Halalkalicoccus sp. CG83: one gene and its partner. Each later gene encodes a partner of the first gene's protein in a complex. Links are inferred from orthologs where the notes say so. Each region holds a gene or a part of one and is shown on either strand. Other genes may lie near its edges. The genes, in order: dph2 and V0Z78_RS14550.

Region 1 (14,457 bases):
AGCATCTACGCCCACGCCGGCCCCGGGGTACTGCACGTCCGCCCGCTGATCAACACAAAGGAGATCGAGGGCGTCGACGCGATGGTCGACGTCGCCGACCGGGTGACCGACGTCGTCGCACGGCTTGGCGGCTCGGTCTCGGGCGAGCACGGCGACGGCCGCGCACGCACCCAGTGGAACAAGAAGCTCTACGGCGAGCACCTCTGGGAGGTCTTTCGCGACCTCAAGACTGCGTTCGATCCCGACTGGCTCCTGAATCCGGGCTCGGTCTGTGGCGACTTCGACATGAGCGAGAACCTCCGTCACGGTCCCGACTACGAGTTCGAGATGGGGTTCGAGCCGACGTTGAACTGGGAGAACGAGAACGGCTTTCAGGGCATGGCCGAACTTTGCCATGGGTGTGGCGGCTGTCGCGGCCCCCAGGAGACCACCGGCGGCGTGATGTGCCCGACGTTCCGCGCGAGCGAGGAGGAGATCACGAGTACGAGGGGACGCGCGAACTCGCTCAGACAGGCGATGAGCGGCGACCTCCCCGACGGCGAGGAGCTCTCGGAGGAATTCCTCTCGGAGGTGATGGACCTCTGTATCGGCTGTAAGGGCTGTGCGAAGGACTGTCCCAGCGAGGTGGACATGGCGAAGCTGAAGGTCGAACTCACCCACGAACACCACCAGCGGGAGGGGGCGAACCTCCGCTCGCGCGTGTTCGCGAACGTCGATACGCTCTCGAAGCTCGGCAGCGCGACGGCGCCGGTCTCGAACTGGCTTCCGGAGCTGCCTGGCGCCCGTCTAGCGATGGAGAAGACGCTGGGGATCGCCCGCGAGCGGACGCTGCCCGCGTTTCACCGCGAGACGCTGGTCGACTGGTTCGAGGATCGGGGCCCGCAGGTGAGCGAGGCCGATGCCGAGCGAAAGGTCCTGCTCTTTCCGGACACCTATACCAACTACAACCACCCCGACGTCGGGCGAGCGGCGGTGCGGGTGCTCGAGGCGGCGGGCGTCCACGTCCAGCTGGCGGAGGGCGTCGTCGACAGCGGCCGTCCGCCGTTCTCGAAGGGCTTTCTCGACGTCGCCCGCGAGCGCGCCGAGGAGAACGTCGCGGCGCTCGCCCCTCGGATCGAGGCGGGCTGGGACGTCGTGGTGGCCGAGCCCTCCGACGCGGTGATGTTCCAGCTCGACTACCTCGATCTCCTGTCCGGAGACGCCGTGCAGTCGGTCGCGATGAACACCTTCGGGGTCATGGAGTACCTGAACGCCTTCGGACTTGACGTACCCGAGGGGAGGGGATTGCTCACCTACCACGGCCACTGCCACCAGAAGGCCACGAAGAAGGACCTCCACGCCGCCGCGGTGCTCGAACGCGCCGGCTACGAGGTGGACGCGCTCGACTCGGGCTGCTGCGGGATGGCCGGTTCGTTCGGCTACGAGGCCGATCACTACGCGATGAGCCGGGCGATCGGCTCGATCCTCGTCGACCAGGTCGAGGAGAGCCCCGCGGACAGGGTGGTCGCGCCGGGGGCGTCCTGTCGCAGCCAGCTCGACGACCTCGCGGGTGAGGAGCCGCCCCACCCGATCGAGGTGCTCGCGGAGGGGCTCTGATGCCGTTTCTCCAGTTCGACTGTAGCGCGGTCATGACCGAGGGGGAGAAGCAGGCGTTCGTTCGGCAGGTGACCGACCAGTACGCCGAGCACATGGACGCCGAAACGAACCACGTCGCGGTCGCGATCCGCGAGCGCTCGACCGCCGAACTCGCCATCGGACGCACCGGTTTCGACGAGCCCTGTCTCGTGCTCGACGCCGACGTCCGACGGGGCCGCGAGTTCGAGCAGAAACGCTCGTTCGCGCTCGCGGTCATGGGACTCGCCGCCGACACGTGGGGGCTCCGCGATCCGAACATGAAGGTAGTCTTCACCGAACACGCAGGCGAGGAGCTGATGGGCGTCGACCGCGTCGGATCGGAGTGACCGGCGGACGAAAGTGATTGAACTGTCGAACGGTAGCTCTCGTTTGTGGCTTCTCGATAGAACCGTATTGACGATCTGATTCGACGTACGTTTTCATCTGTGTCGATAAATAGCCGCTCGTCTATCTGCGTCCGTTCGGTCCGTCGTCTCGAGATGGGACGGATTCAACGACTTCCGTCCGTTACTAGATCGCGAGGTCGGTGTCGATCGCCGCACCGTTGAACAGCGCCTTCACCCGCTGGACCGCCTCGCAGTCGGCCTCCGGCGCGTTCTCCATCAGGACCGTCTCGCTGGGGAAGAGCCGTTCGCCGACGATCAGTCCGTGATCACGGGCCGTCCCGCCGGTGACGGTGAGGTAGATGCCGACGCCGGTCTCGGCGATGGCCGCCTCCTCCTCGGCCACGTCGGGACCGGGATACCGGAACTCGATGCCGTCGGCGATCTCGGTCCCGAGCACCGCCTCGACGAGCCGTTCGTACCGCGGCGAGATGCACAGTGGGCCCTCGTAGTCCCGGAGGAACTCCCGGGAGAACGCCTCCGCGAGGTCGGGACGGCCCATGAGCGTGTGGTGGACGGTGTCGCCGAGGCCGGTAACGACCCTGACGTCCGTGTCGTGGGGATCGATCCGCTCGTTGAGGTCGTCGATCGAGGACAGCGGCTCCGGGCGGAGCGAGACGACCTCCTCGAGGACGAGGTCGGCGCTGTCGAACCCCACCGCGAACTCGTGTTTGCGCAGCGCGCGGAACGGCTCCTCCCGCCCGACGAGTTCGAGTTCGAGACCCTCGTGTTCGAGGGTGAGGCTGTCGAAGACGATCCGTCGGGGTTTGCCCGTACGGTCGTCGCGGACCAGCGTGTACTCCGGTCGGGTCGGGTCCGAGAGATCGCTGTACTCGGCGAGGCGATCGTAGACGGTCGTCTCCTCCTCCGCCCGTCCCTTCGTGATCGCCTTCTCGTATCGGAGCGTCGAACAGATCTCGTCGGCCACCTCGGCCGTGCCGGTCAGGGTCGCGAGCCGGTCCAGCACCGCCTCCAGCGGTCGACCCTTTCGCGGAACGGCCACCGGGATCGTCGCTGTCATCACCGTATCGAGGAGTGGGTCGCCTAAACGGGTTGTGTTTGCGCCCTGTGACGCCTCCCTACAGGTCCACGCGACCGCCGATCTCCGTGATCTCCAGCCGTCGGGGGTACTCGAAACTCGCGGCGTGTCGGTGGAGCACCGTCGGGTCCGCCGTGAGCCCGCGCCACATGTCCCAGTGACTGGGCAGGAGTCGATCGAGCCGGAGGTGGTTCGTCGCCTCGATGATCTGGTTCTCGTCGTTGTACCACTTCGTTCGCGTGGGTTCGCCCGTCTCGGAGTCGGGTATCATGCCGACGGTGCCGAACGCGAGCACCCCGAGGTCGATGTCGTAGTCCTCTCCGACCGACTCGAACTCGCCGGGGCGGGCGTCGCCGCCGTGGAAGAACGTACCCGCCTCGTGTTCGATCACGTAGCTTACGGGTTGGGTCGCGTCGGGGTCGTTCGCGGGCTCGACGTTCACCGTGAAGGAGCCGATCTCGTGGACTTCGTCCTCGTCGATAGCGACGAACTGGTCGTCAGCGACGTTCCAGGCCTCGCCCCATGCCTCCTCCTCGCGAGCGACCGCGAGGCTGTCCTCGGGGGCGTACATGGTCGCGCCGGTGTTCTCGAGGATCGGCGCCTGGCTCGGCCCGTGGACGTGATCGGTGTGTTCGTGGGTGGCGAGCAGCGCCGTCGCCTCGTTCACGTCCTCGGGATCGAACGGGATCGGAACCATCCGGACGGTCCGCGGCGGATCGCCGGTCCCGAGGTACGGGTCGATGAACAGCGTCGTCCCGTCGCTCGCCTTGAGGACGAACCCGTTGCAGCCGAGATACCAGATCGAGACGCCCTCGGGAGCGGTCCTCTCGATCTCGCGTACGAGCCAGTCGCCCCAGTCGCTGTGTGTCACGTTCCCCGATGCACCCACCGCCGGCGTAAGTGTTGCGCTGTCGGAGACGCGTCGGAGCGAGCTTCCAGACGCTCGATCGTCCGCTCTCGTTCCCCGGACTCACGTGACCACGACGAAACGGACGGGTACGGTGCGGCGCTCAGTCCTGACAGCAGCCGCCGGCCTGCTCGCCGAAGTCCATCGAGAGCGGCTCGGAGATCGCCTCGTTGATCGCCTCCAGCCGAGCGTCGAGTTCGGCCTGGGCCTCGAGGTAGTCGGCCATCGAGGGGATCTCGTGGAGCTCCTGCTGGGCCTGCTGGAGCTCTCTGAGGTCCTCCTGGGTGGCCTCGCCCGTCTGGCGCGCGAGCATGAACTCCTGGCGGAGCTCCTCGAACTCGTCGATCCTCCGCTGGGCCTCCGGGTCGTTCTCCACGCGGGTCCTCGAGTCCTCGTAGGCCTCGTACTCCGGCAGATCGGTGATTGCCTCGCCGAGATCGCGGGCGAGATCGGTGACGGCGGGGGCCTCGGCGTTCTCGACGGCGTCGGTGGATTCGATACTCATCGCCGGTCGTTAGGGGTGTGGCCGTTTAGGTGTGCCGGAAGCGGTGGATTCGGGATCGCAGAGGCCCTCGTCCACGGTTCGACGGGCGTCGGGACGCAGGACGCGGGCCAGCGGTCTCGCCAGTGGGGATCGTTCCCGACCGACGCCCCGTGCTCGCACGAAACGGTCGAGGCGTTGCGCTACGAGTGGGCCGGACGCGGGATCGCTCGCCATCGGATGGAGATGCCGAGGCCATCGACGCGCCATCCGGCATCGAGCGGGTCCGGCTGAAACGCCGTCGTTAAACGCCCTCGGCGAGTACGTCCGGTAATGAGCCAGGAATCGACGTCGAACTACTCCGAGGGCGATCTCAGGAACACGGGGATGGCCCTGAAACACGACCGTGAGTGGGACTACGAACTCGAACGAATCGTCGAGGCCGTCGACGAGCGCGACGCAGAGAAGGTTGGACTGCAGTTTCCCGAGGGGCTGAAACGGCGCGGGCCGAAGGTCGCCGACGACCTCCGGGAGCTGTTACCCGAGAACGTGACGGTGATGATCTCGGGTCAGCCCTGCTACGGCGCCTGCGACCTCGATACGTTCCTGATGAAGCGAACGGACGTGTTCGTCCACTTCGGCCACTCGCCGATGAAGGAGTCCGAGAAGATCATCTACGTTCCGTTGTTCTCGAACGTCGAGGTCGCGCCGATCATCGAGGAGTCGCTCGCGGAGCTCTCGGATCCCGAAGAGAACCCCGCGGTCGGTCTGGTCACCACCGCCCAGCACATGAACCGTTTCGAGGAGATGCGCGCACTTCTCGAGGAGCGGGGCTACGAGGTCCACACCCGTCGTGGCGACGACCGACTCACCCACGAGGGTCAGGTGCTCGGCTGCAACTACGCCTCGGCTGACATCGACGCCGATCAGGTGCTCTACGTCGGCGGCGGGAAGTTCCACCCCCTCGGCCTGGCGATGGAGCACCCCGAGAAGAACGTCGTGATCGCCGACCCCGTCAACAACGTCGTCACGGTCGCGGACACCGAGCAGTTCATGAGACAGCGCTACGCCTCGGTCCACAAGGCGATGGACGCCGAGAAGTGGGGCGTCATCTTCTGTACGAAGATCGGGCAGGGTCGCTGGGAGACGGCCGAGAGGATCGTCGAGGAGAACGAGAACGCCTACCTGATCACGATGGACGAGGTGACGCCCGACAGGCTGCGGAACTTCGACATGGACGCGTTCGTCAACACGGGCTGTCCGCGGATCACCACCGACGACGGCCCGCGTTTTCACAAACCCATGCTGACGCCCGGCGAGTACGAGATCGCGGTCGGTAACGAGCCCCTCGACTCGCTCTCGTTCGATACGTTCCACGGAACCTGGTAAACCTACGTTCTTACGGTTCGGGTACGCGGAGCGTACCACTCACCGCAAAGACCCGGAGCGAAAAGTTCGGTACGGATTCACTGCGTTAGCCCGCCACTCGTCCATCGGCATCGCGTCTCGCTCTCGCCGATCGTCACCGGAACGATCCGGCGTGACGTCGACGAGTGCACTGGACACCACGGACCGATACGAGCACGGACTGAGCGCAATCGATATCCGTTTTGTAGCGATCATAGATAGGGAGTCACGGGATGTCCGTCATTGTTCGTATCACATATGTGTCTATTATCCTAACAACTATAACGATGTTTTATCTACTCCACTTCATGAACTCACCGAGGAACACGATCGATGACTCAGGAACCGGATGTCTCATCGAATACACGATGAACTCGAGCCAGCCCGCTACCGAGGCCGTGGTGGATGCCGTGGCCACGGTTTCTGACACCAGCGCAGAGGAACTGTCCCCTCTCTACGAAGCGGTTGAAACGGATGCCCTCGACCAGTTAGTCGCTCCACGGATACACGAAACCTCGCGTACCGATGTGACAGTGGAATTCACCTACAACGAGAAGCTCGTATCCGTGAACGGGCAGACCATCAAAGTCTACCCGTTAGAGGCGTAGGACGTACCGCTACGTATCGCTGAAGGAATCGTCTCTGCTTCGGATCTCCGGGAGTTCCGTCGTTTCGTCGGTCGACGCACGAGCGTCTATGGACGTCCGGTTCGTACCCAACGGAACCCAATGTCACGAACCGCCGTCGTCGCCGGTGTCGGTCCAAATCTGGGCGCCACGCTCGCACGAAAGCTCGCGGACGAGGGGTGTGCCGTCGGGCTGTTCGCGCGTTCCGAATCCCACATCGAAGAGCTCGAATCGGAGCTACGCACCGGGGGTGCCGACGCGCTCGCGGTACCGACCGACATCACCGACCCCGAGGCGGTCGAACGCGGCTTCGAACGCGTTCGCGAGGCGTTCGGGCCGGTGGACGTTCTGATCAACCACGCCGGCGGCGGCAGCTGGCAGGGGATCCGATCGATCTCGGCGAAGTCGTTCGAGGACGCGTGGCGCATCGGCGCCCTCGGCGGACTGCTCTGTTCGAAGGAGGCGATCGAGGACATGCTCGCCGCCGACGGCGGAACGATCGTGTTCACCGGAGCCACGTCGTCGATCCGCGGTCGCGAGGGAGCGCTCGGCTTCAGCAGCGCGAAGTTCGCCGTTCGAGGGATGGCCGAGTCGATGGCCCGCGAGCTCGGTCCCGAGGGGATCCACGTCGCACACGTCGTGATCGACGGACACGTCCAGCGTCGATCGCCGCCGGACGCCCCGGATCGCGGGGACGTGGAGACGTTACACCCGGAGGCGATCGCGGACAGCTACTGGCACCTCGTCGAGCAGGACAGGAGCGCCTGGACGTTCGAACTCGATCTCCGACCGCACACCGAGGAGTTCTAAGTCGCCACGGCGGTGGGATCGGGGACGACTCGCCGTCCGATCGACGAACTCCGCCGAGTCGACGAACCAACCGGGCGGCGGCCGGCTCACTGGAGCGTGGTTCGGAGCTCCTCGCCGACCGTCTCGAGGCCGTCCCGGGCGGCGTCCAACTGATCGAGCAGGCTCACGAACCCATGGATCATCCCCTCGTACTCGTGGTGTTCGACCGGGACGCCCGCCGACTCGAGCCGATCGGCGTACTCGCGTCCCTCGTCGCGAAGCGGGTCGAAGCCCGCCGTCAGGACGGTCGCCGACGGCAGTTCCGAGAGATCGCGTGCGAGCAGCGGCGCGAAGTAGACGTTCCGGTGATCGACCGGGTTCGGGACGTAGCGCTCGAGGAACCACTCGACGCTCGCGCCCTCGAGCAGGTAGCCCTCGGCGTTTTCCTCGTGGCTCGGGAAGTCGTGGACCGCGGGCGAGGCGACGGCGGGATAGAGTAGCGACTGGTGGGCGATCTCCGGGCCATCGTGGTCGCGACTCATCAGGGTCACGGCGGCCGCGAGGTTGCCCCCGGCGCTGTCGCCGGCGAGCGCGATCCGATCGGGATCGCAGTTGATCCGATCCGCGTGTCTGGCGGCCCACTCCGTCGCGGCGTAGGCGTCCTCGACGGCCGCCGGAAACGGGTGTTCGGGCGCGAGGCGATAGTCCACCGAGAGCACGGCACAGTCGGCGGCGTTCGAGAGCGCCCGGCAGACCCCGTCGTAGCTCTCCAGCCCGCCGAGCACCCAACCGCCGCCGTGGAGGAAGACGACCAGCGGGTGGCCGTCTCCGGCCGGGCCGTAGAGCCGGACTGGGATCGGCTCTGCCGGCCCGCCGATGGCGAACTCCTTGACGCGGTCGACGTCCTCGCCTCCGCCGGCGAACAGTTCCTCCAAGCGAGCGCGTGCGCTCTCGACCGAGAGTCCGTACGTGGGTGGCATCCCCATCGCGTCGATGGTCTCGAGCAGCGCCTCGGCCTGCGGGTCGAGTTCGGGCATACGCCTCGTTCGGACGGTCCCGACTTAACGCCCGTGCCGACATTGTTTCAACGTCGTCCGCCAGAAGATATTGATACTACTGCGTCGTATTCGGCGCATGACTCCGGACGCCCACGCAGCCACCCTCCTGGAGTGGTACGAACGCTACATCGGCGAACCCGACGCTGAGACCGACGTCTACCTCGGATTCGGTCTGTTCTTCGTCGGGATCGCGCTCGCGGTCGTCGGCCTGGCGCTGTTCCTCTGGAGCGCGGGTCTCGAGGCGGGTTCGGCGTTCTACTGGAACCTGCGGCAGGTCGCGATCGTGCTGGCCTCGCTCGGTCTCCCAGCAGGGATGGTCGGGATCGTCGTCCTCCTGCCCGTCGACCGGCGGGCGCTCTACGCGGCCGGCGGTGGTCTGGCGGTCTGTGGGCTCGCGATGGTGTTCTTCGTCGCGGTCTACCCCGCCAACTGGAACGTCCAGTCGGCCGCCGACCACAGCGCTCTGGGGATCGCGCTCTACGCGATCGGTCTGGTGGTCGTGCTCGCCTCGACCGCCGCCGCGCTCGTCGCCTACCAGCTCGAACGGTCCCGACCCGCTCCGAGCGAATCGGGAGACGACCCGCGCGAGGAGATCACCGACGAACGGGTCGCACGCGACATCGAGCACGCGATGGAGGACGTGACGCTCACGTGGGGCGGCGTCCGCCGAAAGGAGACGCGGAAGCTCGCCGTCGACGTCGGTACCGAGGAGATCGATCGCTCGTCGTTCGACCGCGTCGAGGCTACGAGCACGCGAGCGGCCGGGACGGACGTCGAGAGCGCGGTCGCGAGCATTCGGGGACTTCGGGGCGGAAACGAGAAACAGGCGACCGGCACCGGCACCGACGATCAGGCCGCGGCGCTCGTCGAACTCCGGGAGCGTAAGCACGCGGAGGCGATCGCGACTCGCGATCCTCCCCTGAAACGGCTTCGGTCGCGGGTCTCGGAACTGCTCGACCGACAGGGCAGATAATTTCATTCCTTTACCAGATAGATTTATTACCTATTAGCCTATCGTACACGTATGGCTAAAGGACTCGACGTCGGAACGATGAACATCCTCTCGGGCCGACAGGACGGCTCGGACACCGTCTTCGTACAGCAGCGAAACAGCTTCGTGGAGATCGAATACAGCGACATGGCCGAACAGATGCTCTCGCGGAGCGACGTCCTCCACATCCGCAAGGGCGACACGGTGTACGTCGTGGGCGACGACGCGCTCACGTTCGCGAACGTGTTCAACAGGGAGACGCGCCGCCCGATGCAGCACGGCATCCTCTCGAGCAAGGAGCAGTCGGCCATCCCGATGATCAAGCTCATCACCGAGCAGGTCGTCGGCGAGCCCAGCCATCAGGGCGAGCGGCTGTTCTTCTCGAGTCCGGCGGATCCGATCGACTCGGAGCTCTCGACGCTGTATCACGAGAAGACGGTCGAGTCGTTCCTCACGGACATGGGCTACGACGTCGAGCCGATCAACGAGGGAATGGCCGTGATCTACTCGGAGCTCGCCGAGCGGAACTTCACGGGCCTTGGCATCAGCTTCGGCGCGGGCATGACGAACGTCTGTCTCGCCTACTACGCGGTGCCGGTGATGACGTTCTCGGTGGCTCGCGGCGGCGACTGGATCGACGAGCAGGCCGCCCAGGCCACCGGAACGCCTGTCGACAAGGTCACCTCGATCAAGGAGGACGACTTCAAGCTCGACTTCCGCACCGACATCGGCGGCGTCGAGGGCGCGCTCGCGATCTACTACGAGAACCTCCTCGACTACGTCATCGAACAGATCTCCCGCGAGGTCAACGAGGAGGACGTCGAGGAGGGCCTCGACGTTCCCGTCGTCGTCACCGGCGGCACCTCGAGCCCGCGCGGGTTCGAGGCGCTGTTCGAGGAGCACCTCGAGGGTGCGAACATCCCCTTCTCGATCAGCGGCGTCCAGCAGGCCAACGAACCGCTCTACAGCGTCGCCCGCGGCGCGCTCGTCGCCGCCCGCTCGGACGAACACGAGGCCGACGCCGACCGGCGGGCCGCGGCCCCCGACGGCGGCGAACGGGCCGACGGCGACTCGAAACCGGCCGAGAACTGACCGTCCGCGCGGCGACCGGCGCGTGACCGTCCCCCCGTAACGTTCTCTCGAGGCACGCTTCGAACGAATCGTGACTCGTCTCTTCGACGAAGCCACCTCCGCTTCCGGACCGCCTGTATAACCACTACGCATCCGCAAAGGTTTTTGTATATCCGCCGTGTATCGACTCCCAAGATGAGTACGTCACAGCGACCCGCCGTCGAAGGCTGCCGGCCGGAGGAGGCCACCCCCGTCAGGCTCGAGGCCGAGGCGCTCCATTCGACCGCACCGGACTACCTGCGCGAACTGAAGGAGGAACTGACCGACGAGCGTCTCGTTCCCGCCAGACTGGTCGTCGAGGTCTGCTTCGACGAGGACTGTTCGCTCTCGACCCAGGAGGAGGCCCAACGCGTTCGCGATCACATCCGCGCGGCGGCGTTCCTCGGGGCCGGCACCCTCACCGTGTCGCTCGACGACGTCGCGAACGAGCACAAGGTCCGTCCCGCGCTCGCGGCCTGCGCCGAACGGGCCCGGCGCGACGGCGTCGTGCTCGAGGTCGACGGACCGCTCTCGATCGAACCCTAGCCGATCGACTCGGATCCGCGAATGGGATCGAAGCGGGCGCTGGAACGGGAGCTCTCGCGGGTCCGCGGGTTCGAACACCCGCGCGTCGAACTCGAACAGTATCCCACCCCGGCGGGGATCGCCGCCCAGCTCGTCCACCTCGCGGACCTCCAGGGCGACCTCGAGGGCTGTGTCGTCGACCTCGGTACCGGAACCGGCGTGCTCGCGCTCGGCGCCGCGCTACGCGCCCCCGAACGCGTGATCGGCCTCGATCGCGATCCGGCCGCGCTCGCGCGGGCACGGGAGAACGAACGCCGGATCGATCCTCCCCGGGGGGTGGAGTGGCTCCTCGGCGACGGCGGCCGACCGCCGCTGTGTCCCCTAGGTACGACCGTGCTCACGAACCCGCCGTTCGGCGCCCAACGGGGCCAACGACACGCTGATCGACGATTTCTGGAGGGTGCTCGCGGGTTCGCCGACGTGATCTACTCGATCCACAACGAGGGGAGTCGCGAGTTCGTCGAGTCGTTCGCCGCGGACAACGGCGGCGAGGTCACCCACGCCTACGAACTCGCTTTCGATCTCGAGCGGCAGTTCGAGTTCCACGAGGAGGAGCGCCGGACGATCCGCGCGGAGTGTTACCGATCGGCCTGGCGCGACGTGTAGCGCTCCTCCTCCGCGATCGGTATCGCGGTGTCGCCGTAGACGGCGTAGAGGACGTCCCCGTCATCGCGTTCGTCGCCGTTCTCGTTCCCGTCCTCGGCCGCCTCCTCGCGGACGAACTCGATCCCCTCGACGGTCACGCTCTCGCCGAGATCGGGCATGTGAGCGCGGTCCTCCCCGTCGACGGCGATTCGGAACCCGTCGTTTCCGGCGAGGACGGCGACCTCGTGGCCGTCGATCGATCCCGGGGCGACGACGGGTTCGGAGGCGTAGGCGAGGGTGCGCTCGCCGTCGTGTTCGAGCCAGATCCGGTAGACGCGGTCGTCGTCGACGACCCAGCCCTCGCGTTCGGCCTCGATCCTCTCGCTCCAGGTCAGGCCGCCGATCCTGACGCTCCCCTCGCCGTGGGTTCGGAGTTCGGCCCTCGTCACCTCCTGACTCCAGACGGTTCGCTCCTCGCTGACGACGATCACCCCGCTCGCGGTGACGTCCGTCGCCTCGCCGAACGCCTCGACGTCGACGACCGAGAACGTCCGGTTGGTGATCTCCTCGTCGTAGAAGACGGTGTAGTCGCCCACGGTGACGGCCTCGTCGGGCGAGGCGCCGTCGACCGCGGTGAGGTTGAGCGGGACCGCGACGAGACACATGCTCACGAGCGGGAGCATCAACAGCAGGACGGCCGTTCGACGGTAGCTCAGGGTCCCGACGAACTGGCGATCGCTCGCGGCCAGTGCCGCCGTGACGAGCGTGGCGAGCGCGATGACGAGGGCGATACCGAGCGCCCGGTAGAGAACGAACGTCTCGGCCCCCCTCACCCACCAAACCACCCACAGCGAGAGACTCAGACCCACGAGCAGGGATCCGAGCCATAGCCGAAGGGGGTCCGGGCGGGTCCCCCGGCGATGCAGCAGCGCGGCCCCGACGAGCACGCCGAGCAGGAAGCCGAGCGCGTGGCCCTGGACGGCGATGCCGTACCACCACGGCGGGGAGACGCTCGCGGTCGTCTCGACGACGGCGATCGGTTCGTCGAGCGCGGCGGCGACGGTGCGGAGCGCGCTCCTCGCCGCGAGCGCGACCACCACGAGCAGCGGGTAGCGGACGAGCACGAAGCCCGCGAACGCGAAGACGACCCCCGAGAAGCCGATCACCGGCCCCCAGGTGAATAAGCTGGTGAACACGCCGAGGCCCAATACGGACGACGGAAAGAGCACGAACGCGCGGAGTCGGGGGTCGGCGTGCCACGCCCCGTCCTTCGTGCCGGGGTAGTGACCCCAGACGTACTCGGCGAGCGGGGCGAGGATCGCCGCGGAGGTGAGGTTGCCGAGGAGGTGGCCCGGACCCACGTGGGCGAAACTGGCGAACAGCCAGCCTGCCAGGTAGAAGTACGACCACGCGGAGAAGGGGATCGCCAGCGGCTCCGTCCAGCGGACCGCCCCCTCCTGAACGACGAGGTAGACGAACAGTACGAAGCCCAGCGAGAGGATCGATCCCCACGGGACGCCGAGGTAGAACCGCGAACGAAGCCTCTCGAGCCACCTCGTCTCGGGGTCGAGTCGCCGGAGCACGAGGACCGACCCCAGAAGCGCGAGCAGGAGGAGCGTCCGCCAGAGGAGGGTGTACCGCGAGTCGAGCATGTGGTCAGTCGGGGGCCGATCGAATTGAGGGTTGTGTCCCCTCACCTTCGATTTCGAAGTCACGAACGTTATGGATATCGTCGTATAAGGAGTAAATAACAGTCAACGGTTTGACTGCTGCCGCCGTAGGTGGTGAACGCTGGCACGTACCGCCAGCACGGGGATCGTGCCTCTGACACCCGGTTGCCCGCCGGGAACCGCCCCGTTTTCGCGCGTTCGAAAGCTTCAAACACGCCACGAGCGAAGCCCTCGCCATGGAACTACGCGTCATCACTCGCGAGGATCAGGAGCTCTCGATCGAGATCGGGGGCGAGGATCACACGTTCATGAACGTACTGAAGGGAGCGTTGCTGGAGACCGACGGCGTGGTCGCCGCGACCTACGACGTCAATCCCGAGCAGTCGGGCGGCCAGACCGACCCCGTCCTGACGGTCACCACCGAGCAGGGGGTCGACCCGCTCGACGCGATCGGGGAGGCCGCGGCGTCCATCCGCGAAACGACCGACTCCTTCCGCGACGCGTTCGCCGACGCCTCCGCCGCGGCCTGAATCACCTCCGACTCCTCCGGACCGATCCCGCGAACCCGAGACGACGATCGACGCGTCCTCAGAAGCGGATCGGAAGCCCGCGTTCCGCGAGATACTCCTTGCTCTCCTCGATCGAGTACTCGCCGAAGTGGAAGATGGAGGCCGCGAGCGCGGCGTCGGCGCCGGCCTCCTCGAACGCCTCGTGCATGTCTTCGGGTCCGCCACAGCCCGAGGAGGCGATCACTGGCGTCGAAACCGTCTCGCAGACCGCACGCGTGACGGGGATGTCGTAGCCCTCCTTGGTGCCGTCGGTGTCGATCGAGTTGACGAACAGCTCGCCCGCGCCGCGCGATTCGGCCTCCGCGGCCCACTCGATCACGTCGACCCCGGTGCCCTCGCGCCCGCCCTTGACCGTACACTCGAACCAGCAGGACTCGCCGTCGATCTCGGCGTAGTGCTCGCCCCGTTCGTCGAACCGCCGCTTCGAGTCGACGCTGATGACGATACACTGGCTGCCGAACGCGCGCGCTCCCTCGGTGATGAACTCCGGTCGTTCGAGCGCGGCGGTGTTGATCGAGACCTTGTCCGCGCCCGCCCGCAGGGTCTCCTTGATGTCGCCGGTGGTGCGGATGCCGCCTCCCACCGTCAGTGGGATGAACACCTCGTCGGCGACCGCAGAGAC
Region 2 (14,495 bases), on another replicon or contig:
ACGGCGCGATCAGCTTCATCGACGAGCACGACGAGGTCACCATCGCGGGGATCGGCGGCGCGAAGGGTCGCGCGATGGGCGACCTCTCGGGCGTGAACTACAAGGTCGAGAAGGTAAACGGCGTGAGCCTGATCGAACTCGTCCGCGGCAACGCGGAGAAACCGGTGCGCTAAGATGAGTGCAGAGGAAGAACAGCCGGAACCGGACCAGCCGGCCGGCGACGAGGACGTCGACACCGACGCGAAGCTGTTCGGCCGCTGGGAGGTCGACGGCATCGAGTACGCGGATCCGAGCACCAAGCGCTACATCACGATCACGCCCATCGCCCACACGATGGGCCGCCACGCCTCGAAGCAGTTCCAGAAGAGCGAGATCAGCATCGTCGAGCGGCTGATCAACCGCCTGATGCAGACCGAGGAGAACACGGGCAAGAAACAACAGGCGCTCGGGATCGTCCGCGACGCATTCGAGATCGTTCACGAGCGCACCGAGGAGAACCCGGTGCAGGTGCTCGTTCACGCCGTCGAGAACGCCGGCCCGCGCGAGGAGACGGTCCGGCTGAAGTACGGCGGGATCTCGGTTCCCAAGGCCGTCGACGTCGGCCCGCAGCGGCGCGTCGACCAGGCGCTGAAGTTCATCGCCGAGGGCGCCTACAGCGCCTCCTACAAGAGCTCGACCGACGCGAGTGAGGCGCTCGCACAGCAACTCATCGGCGCCGCCGACTACGACGTCCAGACCTCCGCGATCAACCAGAAGGAGGAGAAGGAACGCGTCGCCGCCGCCGCCCGGTAACGCCTCTCTCGTCTGCTCTCCTTCGTTTCTCTCAGCTCCCTGCCAGTCACCGGCGCGTCCTCCGATCGACGGACCGCCGAGCGACGAGTCTAATCGGCGGCTCGTTCCGCGGGGACGACGTACGAACGGGTCGTCTCGACGAGCGCCTTGCGGTACTCGCTCTCGTCGGGGTCGTCCGCGAGGCCCTTGAACCGGCGCCTAAACGCCTCGAACGCCACCTCGGGCGCGTCCTGAGCGGCGGCGCGTGCCAGGTCGTAGAGGCGGTGGTCCTCCGAGACGAGGTCGTGACGTTCGACCAGCGCGAGCGCGAACGCCGCGTTGACGGCGGCGATGTCGGGATCCGTCGCCGTCGAGAGCCGCTGGGAGCCGGGTCGCGGTGGGACGCCGGGCCGATCCGCCAGCGCTGACGCGAGGCTCGACTCGAGGAAGGAGACGAGCTTGTCGGCGGGCCCGAGCGTGAGCGTGATGTCGTCGGCGTAGATGTCCTTCATGTGGTTCGCGATCTGGTAGCAGTGCGCGAGCTTCCGGCGCTCGACCGTCCGCCCGGTGAGCGCGAGAAAGAGCGCCTCGTCGGTCGACTGGGTGTGCGATGGGTGGGCCTGCTCGTTTCTGTGCATGTGAGCGAACTCGTGGAGCGCGAGTTCGCGGGCCATCGCGCTGGTGGCGGCCTGTCGGGAGATGTTGAGAACGTGGTACTCGCCGGGATGCGAGGTCCAGGTGCGCTCGTCGGGGTCCTCCCGGATGCGGACCTGGACCGGGAGTGAGAGGTCGTACTCGGTCTCGAAGACGTCACGAGCGCTCAGAAACGGGGAGGGCGGGGCGGCACCGGTCACGTGCACGTCCATGGTTACCGGTAACACGGGGTCCGAGACGTATTACTATTGTGTTAGGAGACGGCGATAGGGTCACCCTGAGGCGTCGAAACGGCCGGTCGGGCAAGGGGGCTCGATTCCCGTCTCGACGGCGCGTGCGGTTCGGCGACACGTCGCCGTCGAGGTCGCACCGTCGATCGTTCCGGTCCGGGCTCGCGAAAAACACTACGCTTTTCACGCCTCTTCCGATAGGAGACGGTAATGGGTAGACGCAAGAAGATCGTTCAGGAGTGTGAACGGCTGATGGACAACCCGGAGCACATCCGGAACATCGCCATCGCCGCACACGTCGATCACGGCAAGACGACGCTGACGGACAACCTGCTCGCCGGCGCGGGCATGATCTCCGACGAGACCGCCGGCCAGCAGCTCGCGATGGACACCGAGGAGGACGAACAGGAACGGGGCATCACGATCGACGCCGCGAACGTCTCGATGACCCACGAGTACGAGGACACCAACCACCTCATCAACCTCATCGACACGCCGGGCCACGTCGACTTCGGGGGCGACGTCACCCGTGCGATGCGCGCGGTCGACGGCGCGCTCGTGGTCGTCGACGCCGTCGAGGGCGCGATGCCCCAGACCGAGACCGTCGTCCGGCAGGCGCTGCGCGAGGGCGTCAAGCCCACGCTGTTCATCAACAAGGTCGACCGGCTCATCAGCGAGCTCCAGGAGGGCCCCCAGGAGATGCAACAGCGCCTCGTGTCGGTCATCGATGACGTCAACGAGCTCATCCGCGGAATGACCGAGGACATGGACGACATCGACGACTGGACCGTCTCCGTCGAGGACGGGACGGTCGCGTTCGGCTCGGCGCTCTACAAGTGGGGCGTCTCGATGCCGTCGATGCAGCGAACCGGCATCGACTTCGGCGACATCATCGAGCTCGAGCGAAACGGGAACCGCCAGGAGCTCCACGAGCGCACGCCGCTCTCGAACGTCGTGCTCGACATGGTCTGTGAGCACTTCCCCAACCCCGTCGACGCCCAGCCTCGACGTATCCCGCGCATCTGGCGCGGCGACGACGAGTCGGACATCGCGGAGACGATGCGGCTGGTCGACGACGAGGGCGAGGTCGTCCTGATGGTCACCGACATCGGTATCGACCCTCACGCCGGCGAGATCGCCGCCGGTCGCGTGTTCTCCGGTACCATCGAGAAGGGCCAGGAGCTCTACGTCTCGGGCACCGCGGGGAAGAACCGCGTCCAGTCGGTCGGCATCTACATGGGCGGCGAGCGCGAGGAGGTCGAACACGTCCCCGCCGGCAACATCGCCGCGGTCACCGGGCTTCGGGACGCGATCGCAGGTTCGACCGTCTCCAGCGTCGAGATGACGCCGTTCGAGTCGATCGAGCACATCTCCGAGCCCGTCATCACGAAGAGCGTCGAGGCGAAGAGCATGGACGACCTGCCGAAGCTCATCGAGACGCTGCGCCAGGTCTCGAAGGAGGATCCCACGATCCAGATCACCATCAACGAGGACACCGGCGAGCACCTGATCTCGGGTCAGGGCGAGCTCCACCTCGAGGTCATCACCCAGCGCATCGAGCGCAACCAGGGCATCCCGGTCAACACCGGTGAGCCGATCGTCGTCTACCGCGAGGCGGTCCGCGGGGCGACCGAGACCGTCGAGGGGATCTCGCCGAACCGCCACAACCGGTTCTACCTCACCGTCGAGCCGCTCTCGGAGGAGATCGTCGACCAGATCAAGCTCGGCGACGTCTCGATGGACATGCCCGAACAGGAGCGCCGCGAGGCGCTCCAGGAGGCGGGCATGGACAAGGACACCTCCCAGAACGTCGAGCACATCTTCGGCACCAACGTCTTCATCGACGACACGAAGGGGATCCAGCACCTCAACGAGACGATGGAGCTCGTCATCGAGGGGCTCGAGGATGCCCTCGACGAGGGGCCGCTCGCGGCCGAGCCCGTCCAGGGGACGCTGATCCGGCTGAACGACGCGCGCCTGCACGAGGACACCATCCATCGTGGCCCCGCACAGGTCATCCCCGCAGTCCGTCGGGCGGTCCACCGCGCGCTGATCCACGCTCGCGTCTCGCTGATGGAGCCGATCCAGAACGTCCGCATCGACGTGCCCAGCGAGCACATGGGTGCTGCGAGCGGCGAGATCCAGGGTCGACGCGGCCGCGTCGACGACATGTACCAGGAGGGTGACCTCATGGTGATCGAGGGGATCGCCCCCGTCGGGGAGATGATCGGCTTCTCGAGCGACATCCGCTCGGCGACGGAGGGTCGTGCGTCCTGGAACACCGAGAACGCCGGCTTCCGCATCATGTCCGACAACCTCCAGCGCGAGAAGATCATGGAGATCCGCGAGCGAAAGGGGATGAAGCTCGAACTCCCTGAGGCCGTCGACTACTTCTAAACGGACCTTTTTACGCCTCGGGGTCGCGAAGCGACCCCCTCGCCACAAAAAGCTCCACCAAAAAAGGCCGAGAGCGCAACAGGCGCTCTCGGTCCGCCAGCGGTGGACCGCGAACGGTACGATCCGAACGATCGGATTGGGATGCAGAGATAATGCAGTCGGACGACCCTACACGCCGAGCCGCTTCGCGATCGCCTCCAGGGACTCGATGCCGTGGACCTCGCCGACCCGGTCGGGGAGCGTCCGAACGTCGAGGCCGGCGAAGCGCTCGTCGATCTCAGCGAGGCGCTGTTCGTGGAGGTCCTGGCGGGTACGACACCGCTCGCAGTCCTCGTCGATCTCCTCAAGCACCCGGTTGACGACGGCGGTTCGTACCGGCAGACCCGCCTCGTCCAGCCGTTCGACCAGTCGCTCGGACTCGCTGATCGCCATCGTCTCGGGAAGCAACACGACGCGGAACTCGGTCCGATCGGGGTCCTTCAGCAGGTCGCGGGCGCGCTCCATTCGCGCCTTCAGGTCGGCGAACCCGTCTCCCTCCTCGCTTCGCCGTCCGCCGCCGAAGTAGTAGGCCGGCCCCATCGTCATCCGCTTCGCGGAGTCCGCGAGCCGCTGGACCTGCCCTCGGACCGAGAGCGTCTTCTTGAGGGTGGCGCTCATCACGTCGGGCAGGTCGAGCAGTCGCAGGGTGTGGCCCGTCGGCGCGGTGTCGAGGACGACGTACTCCCAGCGCTCGGAGTCGGCGAACTCGACGAAGACGTCGAGCGCCGCCACCTCGTCGCCGCCCGCTGGCACTCCGGCGCCGAACACCTCCTCGACGTCCTCGTCGTCGAGCTGGAGGCCGGCCGACCGCAGGTCGGCTGCGAGTCCCGAGGCCAGTTCGCGGTACTGCTCGGCGCGCTCGTCGGGGTCGATCTCGGCCGCCCACAGCCGGGGGCGGACCTCCCGGGGCTCGCCGCCGAGGTCGGTCTCGAACGAGTCCGAGAGCGAGTGGGCCGGGTCCGTCGAGAGCACGAGCGTCTCGTGGCCCGATTCCGCGAGCGAGAGGCCCGTCGCGGCCGCACAGGTGGTCTTGCCGACGCCGCCCTTCCCGCCGTAGAGAACGAACTGGGTCACCTCGATCGATAGGGGGGCGGAACGTAAACCTCCCCGGCCGGCAGTCGTCGGTACGGTTCGCCACGTTCAAGCCCGCGCCGTTCGAGCGGGAGGGTATGACACGATCCGTCTGGCTCAAGGCCGACGACGCCGTCGGCGACTGGGAGGCGCGCAAACGCCGAATCACCGCCGGCCTCGAGGCGGGGGTGGACTGGGTGCTCGTCGACGAGGGCGACGTCCAACGGGTTCGGGAACTCGGCGCGGTGAACGTCGCTGCCTTCCGGTCGGGCGGCGACGTCCACGTGATGGACGTCGAGGAGGCCGAACCGCCCGAGGTGGAGGCGACCGTCGTCGGGAAGAAGGGCGAGGGCGACGGGACGGTCGATCTCCCCGAGGACTTCTCCGGCTCGGCGGACCTCTCGGAGCTTCGGCGCGAGAGCGACGTCCCGCAGGGGGCGTACGTCCGCATCCTCGACGAGTACTACGAGGCGTTCGCCGAGGAGGCGGCCCAGGAGGCCGAGTACACGTTCGTGATCGGCGAGGACTGGACGATCATCCCCCTCGAGAACCTCATCGCCCGCATCGGCGACGAGACGGAGCTGATCGCCGGCGTACAGACGCCCGAGGAGGCCCGCACCGCATTCGAGACCCTCGAACGGGGGGCCGACGCCGTCCTGCTCGACTCCGACGATCCCGACGTCATCCGCGAGACCGTCGCCGTGCGCGATCGCTCCCGGCGGGAGACGCTCGAGCTGGAGTGGGCCGAGATCACCGAGGTCGAGCAGACCGGCAGCGCCGACCGGGTCTGCGTCGACACCGGGAGTCTGATGGAACACGACGAGGGGATGCTCGTCGGCTCGATGAGTCGGGGGCTCTTCTTCGTCCACGCCGAGACCGCCGAGTCGCCGTACGTCGCCTCGCGACCGTTCCGAGTGAACGCCGGCGCCGTCCACGCCTACGTCCGCACGCCCGACGGCGGAACGCGGTACCTCTCTGAACTGGAGAGCGGCGACGAGGTCCAGATCGTCGACGCCGAGGGCAACACCCGCGAGGCGATCGTCGGCCGGGTGAAGATCGAACGCCGACCGATGTTCCGAATCGAGGCCGAGACCGATGGCGGCGACCGGGTGGCGACGCTGTTACAGAACGCGGAGACGATCAAGGTCCGGACCCGTGATGGTCGCAAGGCCGTCACCGACCTCGATGTCGGCGACGAGGTGCTGCTCTACCACGAGACGGTGGCGCGTCACTTCGGCGAGGCCGTCGAGGAGCGAATCATCGAGAAGTAGGAGCGGGCTCCTCGGCGTCGGCCGCGGCGCTCGGGAGCGGTTCGGTACACCAGTGACAGAAGTCGAGTTCGAGTTCCTCGTCCAGTTCGTGACCACAGTGAGGGCATCGCCGGCCCTCGACGCGCTGTTTCGTCCGGCTCGCCTGCCAGTAGGCGTCGCCCGCGCTGAACGCGATCACCGCGAACAGGGCGAGCTGGGCCTCGAACGGGAGCTCGGACGAGAGCGCGAACGCGCCGCTCACCGAACTGATCCCCTCGACCATCCCCTCCGGAACGAACAGCACCACCGACAGAACGACCATCCAGAACCAGAGCAACGCCCGGAACCACGACCGAAGATAGACGTGGCCGAGACCGGGCATGACGATGGCGAGGACTGCCGCCAGCCACGGCCGTTTATGCATATTTCCGGTCACTACAGCGGCGTGAGCACCCCGGCTACTTAACCGGTTCGGCCTCGGCTCAGATCCCCAGGAGCCGTAGAACGACGCCAACGAGGACGATGAGCAGGCCGAGACCGATCCCGATTCCCGGAATCGGCACCGGCAGGAGACCGATTCCGGCCACGATACCGAACAGGATGACCAGCGACGAGATTCTGACCATGGTCGAGGTTCTCGCGTCCGGCCCAAAGGGGTTGGGCCGGCGCTCGCCGTCCCCCGACCCGCGGCCGTCGACGTCAGTAGCCCAGCCAGCGGCCGACGACGCCGGCGATCACGATCAGCAGCGCGACCAGGAAGGCGACTCCCGGGATCGGGATCAGGCCGGCGATCCCCGCGACGATTCCGATCGCGATCGCGACCGTCGAGGCTCTGACCATGTCGTCGTTCGTCGCGAGCGACGGAAAGGGGTTGGGCCGTCGTTCGCCAGTCCATCACCATCGCTAAGTATCACAGGGTTGTTACCCCGGTATGAGCGATCTCGGCAAGGTGGATCGGGCGTTCTTCGACGAGTACATCTACCCGAACCTCGGCGCGGACCGCGACGACGTGAGCCTCGCACCGCAGCACGGCGTCGACTTCGGCGTGATCGAAACCGGAGGGAGGGCGATCGCGCTCGCGACCGACCCCGTGTTCGTCATGCCCTCGCTGGGGTTCGACCGGGCGGCGTGGTTCGCCTTCCACATCCTGATGAGCGACGTCGCGGTCTCGGGGATCCCGCCGACGCACCTCTCGGTCGACCTGAACCTCCCCGCGGAGATCACCGACGAGCAGTTCGCTACCGTCTGGGAGACGATGGACGAGGAGGCCCGCGAACTCGGCGTCTCGATCGTGACGGGCCACACCGGTCGGTACGCCGGCTGCAACTACCCGATGGTCGGCGGGGGCACCGCGCTCGCGGTGGGCGATCCCGGCGACCTCGTTCGGCCCGACGGCGCCCGCTCCGGCCAGAAGGTGCTGATCACGAAGGGGCCGGCGATCGAGGCGACCGGCCTGCTCTCGATCCAGTTCGAGGAGATCCTCGATCTCGAGGACGACGTGATGGCGGCGGCGAAGGACCGCTTCTACGACATGAGTCCCGTCAAGGACGCGCTGGTGGCCTCGGCTGCCGGGCCCGTCACCGCGATGCACGACGCCACCGAGGGAGGCATCTACGGCGGTCTCCACGAGATCGCCCGCGCCGGCGGCGTGCGCATCGACGTCGAGCGCGACGCGATCCCCGTCCTCGACGGCGTTCCGGAGACCTGCGCGGCGTTCGACATCGACCCGTGGATCTCGATCAGCGAGGGCACCCTGCTGTTGACCGTCGAGGAAGAGGGCGCCGCGGACGTCCTCGCCGCGCTCGAGAGCGAGGGGGTCCCCGCCGCGATCGTCGGCGAGACGAGCGAGGGCGAGGGCGTCCACTTCGACGGCGAGGCGGTCGAGCGTCCCGAGCGCGACCCCTTCTGGGCCGCCTTCGAGCAGGGGATGGCCGAACTAGAGGGCGAGCAGTGACCCGCGAACCGGCTCCCCAGGCGCCGCCGGTCGCGCTGACGATCGCGGGCAGCGACTCCGGCGGAGGGGCGGGGATCCAGGCCGACCTGAAGACGATGGAGGCCCACGGCGTCTTCGCGACGACTGCTCTGACCGCGATCACCGCCCAGAACACCCGCGGCGTCGAGCGTTCGCACGTCCTCCCGCTCGAGGAGATCGACGCCCAGTTCGACGCGGTCGTCTCCGATTTCGACGTCGGTGCGATCAAGACGGGGATGCTCGCGACGAGCGAGGTGGTCGACCTCGTCGCCGAGAAGCTCGCGAGCTACGACGCGCCTGCCGTGATCGACCCAGTGATGGTCGCCGCGACCGGGGATCGGCTGCTCGAACCCGAGGCCGAGCGCGCCTACGAGCGGCTGATCGCCGAGGCGACGCTCGTCACCCCGAACGCCGACGAGGCGGCCGTCCTGACGGGCGTCGAGCCCGAGGACGCCGAGGACGCCCGCGAGGCCGGCGAGGCGCTGGTGGAGACGGGCGCGGAGGCCGCGCTCGTGAAGGGCGGGCACCTGCCGACCGAGGAGGTGAAGGACGTGCTCGTCACCGCCGACGGCGCGCGAACGTTCGAACACGCCCGTATCGAGACCGAGGCGAACCACGGCTCGGGCTGTACGCTGGCCTCGGCGATCACCGCCCGACTCGCCGCCGGCGAGGACCTCTCCGAGGCCGTCGAGGGATCGTTGGCGTTCATGGAGCGCGCGGTGCGCTACTCGCTCGACGTGGGCGAGGGGCCGGGTGCGGTCCACCACCTCGCCGACCTACGAAACCGGGCCGAGCGCGAACCGACCGCCGAGGCCGTCCAGGGGATCGTCGACCGCTTCGGCGAGGAGAACGTGCGCGCGCTGGTGCCCGAGGTGGGGATGAACGTCGTCGGTGCAACCCCCTACGCCGAGGACGTCGGAGAGACCGCCGCGGTCGAGGGGCGGATCACCCGCACCATGAGGGGGATCAGTCCCAATGGAGGGGTGCGCTTCGGCGCGTCGAGCCACGTCGCGCGGTTCCTCCTCGCCGCCCGCGAGTTCGATCCCGCCCTCCGATTCGCCGTGAACTGCCGGTTCGACGAGGACGTGGAGCGGGCGCTCGGAGCGCTCGACGCGCCGAGCGCGGAGTTCGACCGTACCGGGAAGCCCGACGGCGTGAAACGCGAGGATGGGGGTGCGATGGAGTGGGGCGTCCGGCGGGCGTTCGGCGACGGGCACGAGGACGGGGAGACGCCCGCGGCCGTGATCGACCGCGGCGAGGTGGGCAAGGAGGCGATCGTGAAGCTCGTCGCCCCGGACGCGGAGATCCTGGTCGAGCGGACGCTCGCGGTTCACGACGCGCTCTGAAGCGGGGGTACGGCTCCTAGAGGACGGTCGTGGCGTTCGTTCTCGGGACGTCCTCGAGGGTCGCTCTCACTCCTCGATCTCGCCCTCCAGACGACGGAGGACGGGAATCTCGTCGAGTCGTTCCTCCGAGAGGAGCGACCAGTCGATCCCCGCGGGCTTCCCGCCGGCCTCGGTCCGAATCGTCCGCTCGGGTGTGACGATCAGGTCCATCGAGACGTCGTGAGGCTCGATATCGACGTCCTCGTCGACGACCTGCATCCCGTGGACGGTGGTCGCCGTCGGGGTGTCGTCGGTCACGAGGTCGAGCTCGCGAAGGACGGCGAACTCCAGATCGGAGTAGCCCTCGCCCTTGCCGATTCGCGCGCCGTCCTCGGTGACCGCTACGCTGCCGGAGACGATCAGATCGATCTCGGGCATCTCGTCGGGCCCGACCGGAACGCCGTGATCCGAGACGCCCGAGACGGTGGTCGCCTCGTCGATATCGCTGACCTCCGCGGGATCGAGTTCGAGAAACGGCTTCTCGTCGCGGAGACGTGGCTGGGCCATGTAGAGGGTCTTTCCCGCCCGGAGAGCCCGCCTTCGTACGGGAAGCTGTGGGGCGTCGGGGTTTGCCTTCACCGTCCGAGCGTCCGCCCACTCGGGCCGGTCGGCCAGCGGCCGGGCGGCCTCATCGGCCCCCGCGAAGTTAGGGATGCGCCCGTGGGGCGGGAACGGAAAGCGCGCTTCGCCGCTCTGCTCGAGAGCGTCCCAGATCCGCTCACGGATCGTCGGTTTGTCCATGCCGCCGCCTTCGCGAGCGGGAGCAAAAGGGTGGCGCGTCTCAGCCGCGACGCTCGGCTCGCTCGTCGAGGAAGCGCTCGGCGCGCCGAGCGCCGCGCTGCATCAGCCGTTCGATGAACTCCGGATCGCGATCCAGTTTCGAGGACGTCGACAGCTCGCCACCCATCTCGATGAACTCGACGTCGACCGGCTTGTACTCCCCCGAGAGCGTCCCCTCCTCGACCCACTCGTTCACCTGCTCGATGAAGTCGACCTCCTGGTAGAGCGAGAGGTTGCCCGCGAGTTCGTTGCGGCGGTCGGCGATCTCCTCGAGCGACTCGGGCACCTCGTCGCGGCGTCGAGGGTTGATCTGAATGATCCAGATCTCGTCGGGCTTGTCCTCGAGATCGCGGGGCTCGAGGAACTCCCGGATCGGCGGGTTCTGGCTGAACAGCCCGTCCCAGTACCAGTGGTCGTCGATCTCGACCGCCTCGAACAGGGTCGGGATCGCCGCCGAGGCGAGCACCGCCTTCGACGTGACCTCGCCGTTTCGGAAGGTGGCGAACTCGCCCTCGGTGACGTCGGCCGCCCCGACGATCAGGTCGAGGTCGGCGTCCGCAGCGAGGTCGGGCACCCGCTCGAAGTCGATGTGCGACTCGAGCGTGTCGAGAAAGCGCCGTCGTCCGACCGACGTGAAGGGCACGTCGTAGGGGCTTGCCTCGAGAACCGGCCAGCCCCGCTCGGCGATCTCCGCCGTTCGGACGGTCCACTCGTTGGCCATTCGATCGAACAGGGAGCGGGCTGCCATGTCCCGCCAGACCCCCTCGAGGGTCTCGATGGCCCGTTCGGCGTCGCCGTCGAGCAGCCCGTACCAGGCGGCGGCCGCACAGACGGCGCCCCCCGAGGTGCCGCTGAGCGCGACGGGCTCGAACGAGCGATCCTCGCGTTCGCGGAGGAGGCGCCCGAGCACGCCGGCGGTGAACGCCGTGTGGCTTCCCCCGCCCTGACAAGCGATCGCGACGCGATCCGGGTCCTCGGCGTCGGTATCGGTGCTCATGCGCGTTGATACGAGCGGCCTGGCTCTTAGTTCAGGGTGATGCCAGAGGAACCGAACGCCGACGACAGCGGTTAACCGATCGGGGCCGTATCGCCGAGCCATGACGAACGACTACGGCATGATCGACGTCACCGAAGCCGAGCGGACGCCCTCCGCCTCGTCGGGGACCGACCACGTCGACCTCGTCTCCGAACTGGGCTGTACGGAGATGCGCCCGAAGCTGTGGGAGCTCTCGCCGGGCGATACGATGAGCTACCACCGCCAGCGCGAACAGGAGGAGTTCTACTACGTGCTCGAGGGGCCCGCGCGGATCCGTATCGGCGACGAACGGATGGACGTCCCCGAAGGGACGGCGATCCGGATCCCGCCCGAGACCCCCAGACGGGTGTTCAACGACACCGACCACGAGCACCGCTGGTTGATCGTCGGCGCGCCCCCCGTGGAGAACGACGGCGAGGTGTTCGAGGAGTAACGCTCCGGACCCAACACGGTTTTAGCCCTCACGGTCGACCCTACGGGCATGACAACGGGCGGAATCGTCGGGGAGTTCCTCTCGCTGAAGGAGGGGACCGACGCCGACCTGCTGGCGATGCAGTGTGGTGACTTCTACGAGTTCTTCGCCGACGACGCCGAGACCGTGGCCGAGGAGCTCGATCTCCGGGTCTCACAGAAGTCCTCGCACGGTTCGTCGTACCCGATGGCCGGCGTCCCGCTCTCGGAGCTCACGCCGTATTTGAAGGCGCTCGTCGAGCGGGGCTATCGCGTCGCCGTGGCCGACCAGTACGAGACCGAGGACGGCCACGCCCGCGAGATCACCCGCGTAGCCACGCCGGGCACCTTGCTCGAGACGAGCGACGACGACGCCCGTTATCTCGCTGGGATCGTCCGCGTCTCCGAGGGGCTCTACGGGCTGGCGTTCGCCGAGGTGACGACCGGGCGATTCCTCGTCACCCGTATCGAGGGCGAGAACGCCGTCGAACGGGCGATCACGGAGTGTTACCGTTACGATCCCGTCGAGGTGCTTCCCGGCCCCGACCTGCGGGAGGACGAGGGGTTCCTCGAACGACTCGAAGAACGGGTCGACGCTTCGGTGGCGCTCCACGAGACGAACGCCTTCGCGCCCGGCGCGGCGACCCACCGCACCCGCGAGCAGTTCGGCCGCGAGACGCTCGCCGGCCTCGGACTCGAGACCGAGGGACCGGAGGTCCGGGCGGCGGGCGCGGTGCTCTCCTACGTCGAGGAGACCGGCCTCGGTGTTCTACCCTCGATGAGCCGGCTGCAGCCCTACCGGCCCGACGACTACGTCGCCTGCGACGTCACCACCCAGCGCAACCTCGAACTGGTCGAGACGATGACGGGCCACGGCGGCTCGCTGTTCGCGACGATCGATCACACCGCCACGGGGGCGGGCGGACGACTGCTGAAGGAGTGGCTCAAACGCCCCCGGCGGTCGCTCGGCGAGCTTCGGCGCCGCCAGGACGCGGTCGGCGCGCTCTGCGAGTCGGCGCTCGCCCGCGAGGACCTGTGCGGGACGCTCGGGGGCGCCTACGACCTCGAACGGCTGGCGAGTCGCGCGACCCACGGGAGCGCGGACGCCCGCGCCCTGCTTCGGGTTCGCGATAGCCTCGCACTCCTCCCCGCGATCGCCGAGCTGATCGAGGGTGACCGGCGCCTCTCGGAGTCGCCCCTCGTCGACGTGCTCGATCGGCCCGATCGGGAGGCGACCGCCGACCTGCGCGAGGAACTCGACGAGGCGCTCGCGGAGGAGCCCCCGAAGACCCTCCGCGAGGGCGGCCTTCTCACCCGGGGCTACGACGAGGAGCTCGACGCGCTCATCGAGGATCACGAGGCGGCCCTGGAGTGGATCGAGACGCTCGCCGGTCGCGAGAAGAACGAGCACGGACTCACCCACCTGCAGGTCGACCGGAACAAGACGGACGGCTACTACATCCAGGTCGGGAAGAGCGAGGCCGACGCGGTGCCCGAGGACTACGAGCAGGTGAAGACGCTGAAGAACTCGGTTCGCTTTACCACCGACGCCCTCGAGGAGCGCGAACGCGAGATCCTCCGGCTGGAGGAGAAGCGCGGCGAGCTCGAGTACGAGCTGTTCTGCGAGCTTCGCGATCGCGTCGCTGAACGGGCTTCACTGCTGCAGGACGTCGGGCGAGCCTTCGCGGAGATCGACGTTCTAGCGAGTCTCGCGACCCACGCGGTGGAGAACCGCTGGAGCCGTCCCGACCTGGAGGAGGGAGACACACTCGACATCGAGGCCGGCCGTCATCCCGTCGTCGAACGCACGACGGAGTTCGTCCCGAACGACGCTCGACTCGATTCTGAACGAGCCTTCCTGATCGTCACCGGCCCGAACATGTCGGGGAAGTCCACCTACATGCGCCAGGTCGCGCTGATCGTTCTGCTGGCCCAGGTGGGAAGCTTCGTCCCCGCCGAGCACGCCCGGATCGGGCTCGTCGACGGCATCTACACCCGCGTGGGCGCGCTCGACGAGCTCGCACAGGGCCGCTCGACGTTCATGGTCGAGATGCAGGAGCTCTCGAACATCCTCCACTCCGCGACGGAGGACTCGCTGGTGATCCTCGACGAGGTCGGGCGAGGGACGGCGACCTACGACGGCATCTCGATCGCGTGGGCCGCCACCGAGTACCTCCACAACGAGGTGCGCGCGAAGACGCTGTTCGCGACCCACTACCACGAGCTGACGGCGCTCGCGGAGCACCTCGATCGGGTCGAGAACGTCCACGTCGCGGCCGAGGAACGAGACGGCGAGGTCACCTTCCTGCGGACGATCCGCGAGGGGCCGACCGACCGTTCGTACGGCGTGCACGTTGCCGGCCTCGCAGGCGTCCCCGACCCCGTCGTTTCCCGATCGCGCGACGTGCTCGATCGGCTGCGCGAGGAGAAGGCGATCGAGGCGAGAGGATCGGGATCGGC

What was found.
Region 2: the proteins of dph2 (region 1) and V0Z78_RS14550 are in contact, whole or in part, in a crystal structure (PDB 6Q2D), measured with the Methanobrevibacter smithii proteins. The link is inferred for Halalkalicoccus sp. CG83 from one-to-one orthologs. Residues at the interface, in WP_011954460.1 of Methanobrevibacter smithii: Met1, Met3, Tyr4, Pro28, Glu29, Gly30, Leu31, Met33, Phe58, His80, Thr124, Gln126, Ser179, Gly180, Asn181, Phe182, His183, Leu185, Tyr201, Asn202, Phe211, Ile215, Arg291, Asp295, Asp296, Gln298, Met299; in WP_011954157.1 of Methanobrevibacter smithii: Pro482, Asn483, Lys484, His485, Tyr553, Asp555, Glu556, Glu559, Leu560, Leu591, His592, Glu593, Asp594, Ala595, Val596, His597, Arg598, Gly599, Pro600.

The regions. Positions count from the first base shown.
Region 1 is NZ_JAZDDH010000001.1:2,061,374-2,075,830, forward strand. What follows is about bases 3,871-6,806. They hold dph2 (diphthamide biosynthesis enzyme Dph2), read left to right. Parts: upstream 3,871-4,778; coding sequence 4,779-5,834; downstream 5,835-6,806. Other genes in these bases: V0Z78_RS10740 (MBL fold metallo-hydrolase), read right to left, coding at 3,871-3,928; V0Z78_RS10745 (YlbF family regulator), read right to left, coding at 4,068-4,469; V0Z78_RS10755 (HalOD1 output domain-containing protein), read left to right, coding at 6,161-6,460; V0Z78_RS10760 (SDR family NAD(P)-dependent oxidoreductase), read left to right, coding at 6,581-6,806. Also shown: V0Z78_RS10725 (FAD-binding and (Fe-S)-binding domain-containing protein), read left to right, coding at 1-1,596; V0Z78_RS10730 (tautomerase family protein), read left to right, coding at 1,596-1,961; V0Z78_RS10735 (hypothetical protein), read right to left, coding at 2,146-3,039; more of V0Z78_RS10740, read right to left, coding at 3,098-3,870; more of V0Z78_RS10760, read left to right, coding at 6,807-7,288; V0Z78_RS10765 (alpha/beta hydrolase), read right to left, coding at 7,375-8,304; V0Z78_RS10770 (DUF7139 domain-containing protein), read left to right, coding at 8,402-9,298; V0Z78_RS10775 (cell division protein FtsA), read left to right, coding at 9,350-10,408; V0Z78_RS10780 (hypothetical protein), read left to right, coding at 10,583-10,972; V0Z78_RS10785 (METTL5 family protein), read left to right, coding at 10,994-11,617; V0Z78_RS10790 (rhomboid family intramembrane serine protease), read right to left, coding at 11,590-13,248; V0Z78_RS10795 (DNA-directed RNA polymerase subunit L), read left to right, coding at 13,503-13,796; imidazole glycerol phosphate synthase subunit HisF, read right to left, coding at 13,855-14,457. UniProt on the Methanocaldococcus jannaschii protein: Catalyzes the first step of diphthamide biosynthesis, i.e. the transfer of the 3-amino-3-carboxypropyl group from S-adenosyl-L-methionine (SAM) to the C2 position of the imidazole ring of the target histidine residue in translation elongation factor 2 (EF-2).
Region 2 is NZ_JAZDDH010000002.1:196,881-211,375, forward strand. What follows is about bases 1,485-4,458. They hold V0Z78_RS14550 (elongation factor EF-2), read left to right. Parts: upstream 1,485-1,865; coding sequence 1,866-4,052; downstream 4,053-4,458. Other genes in these bases: V0Z78_RS14545 (DUF5781 family protein), read right to left, coding at 1,485-1,637; V0Z78_RS14555 (ArsA family ATPase), read right to left, coding at 4,221-4,458. Also shown: V0Z78_RS14535 (30S ribosomal protein S12), read left to right, coding at 1-173; V0Z78_RS14540 (30S ribosomal protein S7), read left to right, coding at 175-792; more of V0Z78_RS14545, read right to left, coding at 882-1,484; more of V0Z78_RS14555, read right to left, coding at 4,459-5,165; V0Z78_RS14560 (3-dehydroquinate synthase II), read left to right, coding at 5,261-6,433; V0Z78_RS14565 (DUF7575 domain-containing protein), read right to left, coding at 6,420-6,836; V0Z78_RS14570 (hypothetical protein), read right to left, coding at 6,895-7,038; V0Z78_RS14575 (hypothetical protein), read right to left, coding at 7,112-7,252; V0Z78_RS14580 (AIR synthase family protein), read left to right, coding at 7,344-8,366; thiD (bifunctional hydroxymethylpyrimidine kinase/phosphomethylpyrimidine kinase), read left to right, coding at 8,363-9,730; V0Z78_RS14590 (5-formyltetrahydrofolate cyclo-ligase), read right to left, coding at 9,797-10,510; V0Z78_RS14595 (patatin-like phospholipase family protein), read right to left, coding at 10,551-11,546; V0Z78_RS14600 (cupin domain-containing protein), read left to right, coding at 11,647-12,018; DNA mismatch repair protein MutS, read left to right, coding at 12,067-14,495. UniProt on the Methanocaldococcus jannaschii protein: Catalyzes the GTP-dependent ribosomal translocation step during translation elongation.